DNA from 2 places in the Mesobacillus thioparans genome. Region 2 is predicted to be linked to the other one. Evidence: a T-box and tRNA genes for the amino acid it is inferred to sense, from the RefSeq annotation. Region 2 holds a T-box; the other holds one or more tRNA genes.
What was found. The T-box of region 2 lies ahead of asnS (asparagine--tRNA ligase). A T-box ahead of a tRNA ligase gene usually reads a tRNA of that ligase, here a tRNA-Asn.

Region 1 (3,398 bases), on a different contig from region 2:
GCAGCATTGACTGAGTTAGGCCAATAAATGATGTTCGCTACTGCATCGACCCTGAAGCCATCAATATGATATTTCTCAAGCCAGAAAATCGCGCTGGAAATCAGGAAACTTTGGACCTCTGTTTTTCCCAAGTCAAAATTGGCTGTTCCCCAAACCAGGTTCTCCCTGTCATTCTCACGCTGATAGTCAAATACATAACTCCCATCAAACTGATAAAGCCCATGGGCATCCTTGCAAAAATGGCCAGGTATCCAGTCTAGGATGACCCCGACCCCGTTTCGGTGGCACATATCCACGAAATACATAAAATCATGTGGTGTCCCATAACGACTTGTAACAGAAAAATATCCAGTGGATTGATATCCCCAGGACATGTCGAGCGGATGCTCAGTTAGAGGTAATAATTCAATATGTGTGTATCCATGTGAAAGGATATAAGGGATCAGCTCATCCGCAAGCTCGCGATATGTAAGGAACGATCCATCATCATGCTTTTTCCAGGAACCCACATGCAGTTCATAGATGAACATTGGCTCATCAGGCGTGCTCCGCTGCTCCCTCTTTTGCAGCCACTTCTGGTCGCCCCATTTGTACCCATCAAGGGGATAAACAACCGAAGCGGTATTTGGTCTCACTTCCGAGAAGAAAGCAAACGGATCAGCTTTAAGCTTCTTACTACCGCCAGCTGTCAAAATCTCAAACTTATAAATAGCCCCTGTCAGATCCCCCTCTAAGGCAAGCTGCCAGACACCTTCCTTATTCACTTTATGAAACCTGTGATTCTCTCCATACCAATGATTAAAATCACCAACAAGCCTAACCTCAGACGCATTCGGAGCCCACACACAAAATCGAGTATATGTTTCATTTTCTCGTTTCATGACATGCGCACCAAATAAATTGTGACTCTGATACAAATTTCCTTCATGGAACAGATGCAATTCAAACTCTGTAGGATTAATCACCAATGCCCTCCACCTGCCTTTGTAAAACGAATAAAACTTCCTATTTTAGTAGTATTCTAGTTACCATAAAGAATTCCTTGTAAACATTTTCTTAATCTTTCGACAATAATACTCAGTAAAGCATGTAATTCGACAAAAGCCCGCAAATGGCAGCGCTTTAATGTACTAAATCTTCCAATTACGCGGAATTTGGAGAACGAAAATTAAAAATGAATAATGTTTTTTTGAGAGGATTGGTTGAATTTATTAGGTTTGATAGTGATATATGGATTAAAAATGTTTTTGATTTGATAGCGTTTTCATTGTGTCGAAAGGGGATATGATGGTGGTTGGTTGTTAGCGAGTTTTAATGGGGATGCCTGCTGCTTGATTCGAGTAATAACAGAACGAGCTGCTTTGAAAAGTCTATATGAGATATATTGATAAAACTGTTATTTACGAGTAAGATTGTACGGATCCTTACCTCCTTGGCCATTAGGGGGACTGATTACTAGTTTATGTGACCCGTTTTTTACTTTCTTCCTGTAACAGGACACACATATCTCTCTTTATGTGATGCGGTTTTCCCTTTCTTCCTATAACTGGGCACATATCTCTTCTTTATGTGACCCGTTTTGTCTTTCTTGCTATAACTGGTCACATATCTCTTCTTTATGTGACCCGTTTTTCTTCTTCTTCCTGTAACCGGGCATATATTTCTTCTTTATCTGACTCGTTTTTGCTTATCTGACCTAAACCCGGCACATGTCGCTGCTATGTACCCTATTTAGTTAATCTATGCTGCCTGCTGTATACCTGGAAGCAATGCAGGAAAGTTTCAAGAGAACAACAGGTTCCTCAGTAGTACCAGAGTTTTAAGAAACGAAAAAAAGCTGTCAGCATAATTGCTAACAGCTTTCCTTATGACCCCTACGGGATTCGAACCCGTGTTACCGCCGTGAAAGGGCGGTGTCTTAACCGCTTGACCAAGGGGCCTTATGGCGGAGAAGGAGGGATTTGAACCCTCGCGCCGGTTACCCGACCTACACCCTTAGCAGGGGCGCCTCTTCAGCCTCTTGAGTACTTCCCCATAATGGCTCCGCAGGTAGGATTCGAACCTACGACCGCTCGGTTAACAGCCGAGTGCTCTACCACTGAGCTACTGCGGAATAATATAAAAAATGGGCCTAAGTGGACTCGAACCACCGACCTCACGCTTATCAGGCGTGCGCTCTAACCAGCTGAGCTATAGGCCCTTATGGAGCGGGTGAAGAGAATCGAACTCTCATCATCAGCTTGGAAGGCTGAGGTTTTACCACTAAACTACACCCGCAAAAAATGGGGCGACTGATGGGAATCGAACCCACGAATGCCTGAACCACAATCAGGTGCGTTAACCACTTCGCCACAATCGCCATATCTACATATGAATATTAGTTGAAATTAAATAAGGTGGCTCAGGACGGAATCGAACCGCCGACACAAGGATTTTCAGTCCTTTGCTCTACCGACTGAGCTACTGAGCCACTATAATATTGCATCCTAAACCTTTACTAGTTTAGGTCCTTTGCTCGAATGACCTTCGGTCTTTCTCACAAGTTGCCGCAGAGGCTTATTCGTGGATGTGAGCAACTTGCTCTACCGACTGAGCCACTGAGCCACTATTATATTGCATCTTAAAATAAAAATGGCGGTCCCGACCGGGATCGAACCGGCGATCTCCTGCGTGACAGGCAGGCATGTTAACCGCTACACCACGGGACCAGATTGCGGGGGCAGGATTTGAACCTGCGACCTTCGGGTTATGAGCCCGACGAGCTACCGGACTGCTCCACCCCGCGACGATATTAATCACATAATTCAGTTTATGCTCCTAGTGAGCATGACTGTCCCGATCTCAGGAAGCTTATTCAAGAAGCAGCTCGATCGGTACAACTCGCAGCATATTCAATGAAGTAACGCTCGTTGCTCCACCCCGCGATGATATTAATAGTAATGAAATTATGGAGGAGGTAGAGGGATTCGAACCCCCGCGCGGTGTTACCCGCCTGTCGGTTTTCAAGACCGATCCCTTCAGCCAGACTTGGGTATACCTCCGTATTTAAAACAAGTAAAATGGTGGACCTTGTAGGACTCGAACCTACGACCGGACGGTTATGAGCCGTCTGCTCTAACCAGCTGAGCTAAAGGTCCAGGATATCCTAGATTGAATAGGTTCAACCAGATTAAATTTGGTAGCGGCGGAGGGGATCGAACCCCCGACCTTACGGGTATGAACCGTACGCTCTAGCCAGCTGAGCTACACCGCCAAATTATTTTATTAAGATATATGGTGGAGCCTAGCGGGATCGAACCGCTGACCTCCTGCGTGCAAGGCAGGCGCTCTCCCAGCTGAGCTAAGGCCCCATATAATATAAAGCATGGTCGGGAAGACAGGATTCGAACCTGCGACCC
Region 2 (3,398 bases):
CATGTAATGGTCCGTTATGAAATCGAAAAGGGCTTGTTCAACGATGAGATCGAAGTCAAGGACTTGCCGGAAATCTGGAATGACAAGTATGAACAATATCTTGGCATCAGGCCTGACAATGATGCTGTAGGTGTCCTCCAGGATGTCCACTGGGCAGGAGGCAGCTTTGGCTACTTCCCATCCTATGCTTTAGGCTATATGTATGCAGCGCAATTCAAGAATGCCATGCTCAAGGACTTGCCAGACTACGAGGAACTAATGGAACAAGGGAATCTCCAGCCTGTTAAAGAGTGGATGACTGAGAAAGTCCATAAGCATGGAAAAATGAAAAAGCCTCTTGAAATATTGACTGATGTAACTGGTGAGGGATTGAATGCTCAGTACCTGGTTGATTATCTTTACGAAAAATACAGTAAAGTATACCAGCTGGTCTAGTGTCCAAAATTTTCGCTGAAATACTTATTTAGGTAACAGAATTTTGAATATAAGATGGCAGTCTTCCTGCCATCTTTACTGTGTGGTGAATGTATGTACAGTAAACTGCCATATTTCATGATCGCATTTGCAGCGGCTATGTGGGGCTTAATTGGTTTTTTTGTAAAAGGCTTGAATAACGCCGGGTTCAGTGCGATGGAGGTTGTCGCAATCCGCGTTTTGACCGCAGCCATCGTGTTGGTGCTGGTTGGAATTGTTTTTTATCGAAATCATTTAACGATCAGGGTGAAAGACCTGTATCTTTTTGTAGGTACAGGCATCTTAAGCATTGTGTTCTTTAATTGGTCATATTTTACGGCCATCAACCTGATGAACATCCCGATTGCAGTGGCGTTATTATACACCTCACCAGCTTTTGTGGCGGTTTTGTCATTTCTTTTTCTGAAAGAAAGCATGAACAGGAAGAAACTGTTGGCGATTGTCATGACGGTCATTGGCTGTACGCTTGCCGCGGGCATAACAGGGCAGGGAGGGACGTCTTTTTCTGTTTCCAGTATTCTGATTGGGCTGGGGGCAGGATTTGGCTATGCTCTTTACAGCATTTTTGGCAAGTTGGCATTAAGGCGTTATCATCCTTTTACAGTCACTCTGTATACATTCCTTGTTGCTTCGGCTGCCCTGGTGCCGACGACGGGTATAGTCAGCAAAACTGCCGTCCTTTTTGCCGGGGATACGTGGCTTTATGCGATAGGGTTAGGTGTTTTCCCGACTGTGGTTGCCTATTTTGCATATTCCTGGGGACTTGAAAGGACGGAAAGCAGTACTGCTGCAGTAGTTGCTACATTGGAACCCGTCGTCGCCACCTTGCTGGGAATGATGGTGTACGGAGACAGGCTCGATGGTATGCAGCTGCTAGGTTCAGCACTCATAATCCTGTCTGTGATTTCAATCAATCTTTCAGTACCGTTCAGGAAGCAGAAAAAGCACTTCACTGTTTGATAGATCTCTTTTGAATGCTCGCGTCTGACAAAATGCAGATCAAGCAGGGGCAACTAGACAAGGGATTGTGTTTTGTGATAAATTATTACAGTGAAAATCCTTTTAAAACTCCATATTTTTAAATCGATGAAAAGGAAAGTAGTTTTTGCTATATTCGATAGCGAGCCGGGGACGGTGGAAGCCTGGTGATGATGCATAAATGAAGAACACCTTTGAGTTCTGACCGAAAAGGAAATCATGAGTAGGCTTGGACGTTGCCAGCACGTTATCGACTGGGATAAGCAATAGTGAAGCTGGTCATTCTATGACAATTTGGGTGGTACCGCGGAAGTTCAGCCTTTCGTCCCTTTTTGGGGGATAGAAGGCTTTTTTTATTGCAAAAAATTATCATGAGGAGGCTTATTATGATTAAGACCGTAGTAAAAGATTTATTCAGAAATCAAGAAAATTTTAAGGACCAGACAGTTCAAATTACAGGATGGATCCGTACCCTGCGTGACTCCAAAACCATTGGCTTCATGGAGTTGAATGATGGAACTTTCTTCAAGAGTGTACAAATTGTTTTTGAGGATACCCTTGAAAACTTCAAAGAAATCACCAAGTTGCCGATCAGCTCTTCTGTTTTAGTAGAAGGGGTATTTATCCCAACACCTGAAATGAAGCAGCCTTTTGAAATCAAAGCGACAAAAATTATCGTCGAAGGATTATCGGATACAGATTATCCAATCCAAAAGAAGAGGCATACCCTTGAATACTTAAGGACAATCGCCCATTTGCGTCCAAGAGCCAATGCCTTCTCAGCAGTATTCAGAGTACGGTCCCTGGCGTCCTATGCCCTTCATAAATTCTTCCAGGATAAAGGGTTTGTCCATGTACATACACCGATCATTACCGGAAGCGATACTGAAGGAGCGGGGGAAATGTTCCGCGTGACATCCATGGACTTGAACAAGCTTCCAAAAACCGAAGACGGAAATGTCGATGAAAGTGCAGATTTCTTCGGCAAAGAAACCAATTTAACTGTAAGCGGTCAATTGAATGCGGAAAGCTTTGCTCTTGCGTTCCGCAACGTGTATACATTCGGTCCGACATTCAGGGCTGAAAATTCAAATACAGCACGACATGCCGCAGAATTCTGGATGGTCGAGCCTGAGGTTGCCTTTGCAGAATTACCAGATATCATGGACCTTGGAGAAGAAATGGTCAAATATGTCATTGATTACGTGTTTGAACATGCACCGGAAGAAATGGCTTTCTTCAACAGCTTTATTGATAAAACACTTATTGAAAGATTGCAGAATGCATTGAATTCCGATTTCGGAAGAGTTACTTATACTGAAGCAGTTGAACTACTAAAGAACTCTGGTAAGGAATTTGAATACCCTGTTGAATGGGGCACGGACCTGCAAACAGAACATGAACGTTACCTTAGTGAGGAAATCTACAAGCGTCCTGTTTTCGTCACCGACTATCCGAAAGAAATCAAGGCATTTTATATGCGAGCGAATGAGGATGAAAAGACAGTTGCGGCGACCGACCTTCTGGTTCCTGGCATTGGCGAATTAATCGGCGGAAGCCAGCGTGAGGAAAGAGAAGAAGTCCTTGCAAATCGAATCAAAGAACTTGGTATGTCTGAAGAAGATTACTGGTGGTATCTCGAGCTTAGAAAATACGGCAGTACCAAGCACTCCGGCTATGGAATCGGTTTCGAACGCCTTGTCATGTACTTGACCGGAATGAAGAACATCCGTGACGTCATTCCTTTCCCTCGTACACCAGGAAATGCAGATTTTTAATGGGATCAATGTAAATAAGAGACAATAGGATGCCGCGGCATCCTATTTTTTTATTGAACATGATCGGTCTTCAGAGCAGTGTGTAATTCACTAGTTGTTTATCATATATATCAATTGCTGTTGTAATAAAATGACTTTGTTAAAGCCCAATGTTGTTTTTACACCTGT

Region 1: it has a tRNA-Asn gene. The T-box ahead of asnS (asparagine--tRNA ligase) is inferred to sense a tRNA for this amino acid. The anticodon was not compared.

Annotation. Positions count from the first base shown of each region.
Region 1 covers NZ_CBCSFH010000009.1:200,337-203,734, forward strand. The annotation lists gene glgB (1,4-alpha-glucan branching protein GlgB) at 1-968, opposite strand, end outside; tRNA gene ACNAZ4_RS15750 (tRNA-Glu) at 1,869-1,940, opposite strand; tRNA gene ACNAZ4_RS15755 (tRNA-Ser) at 1,944-2,034, opposite strand; tRNA gene ACNAZ4_RS15760 (tRNA-Asn) at 2,039-2,113, opposite strand; tRNA gene ACNAZ4_RS15765 (tRNA-Ile) at 2,127-2,200, opposite strand; tRNA gene ACNAZ4_RS15770 (tRNA-Gly) at 2,204-2,277, opposite strand; tRNA gene ACNAZ4_RS15775 (tRNA-His) at 2,284-2,359, opposite strand; tRNA gene ACNAZ4_RS15780 (tRNA-Phe) at 2,398-2,470, opposite strand; tRNA gene ACNAZ4_RS15785 (tRNA-Asp) at 2,633-2,708, opposite strand; tRNA gene ACNAZ4_RS15790 (tRNA-Met) at 2,712-2,785, opposite strand; tRNA gene ACNAZ4_RS15795 (tRNA-Ser) at 2,949-3,041, opposite strand; tRNA gene ACNAZ4_RS15800 (tRNA-Ile) at 3,061-3,137, opposite strand; tRNA gene ACNAZ4_RS15805 (tRNA-Met) at 3,177-3,253, opposite strand; tRNA gene ACNAZ4_RS15810 (tRNA-Ala) at 3,275-3,350, opposite strand; tRNA gene ACNAZ4_RS15815 (tRNA-Pro) at 3,366-3,398, opposite strand, start outside.
Region 2 covers NZ_CBCSFH010000015.1:3,689-7,086, forward strand. The annotation lists gene ACNAZ4_RS19600 (carboxypeptidase M32) at 1-435, shown strand, start outside; gene ACNAZ4_RS19605 (EamA family transporter) at 529-1,434, shown strand; T-box leader at 1,552-1,785, shown strand; gene asnS (asparagine--tRNA ligase) at 1,839-3,230, shown strand.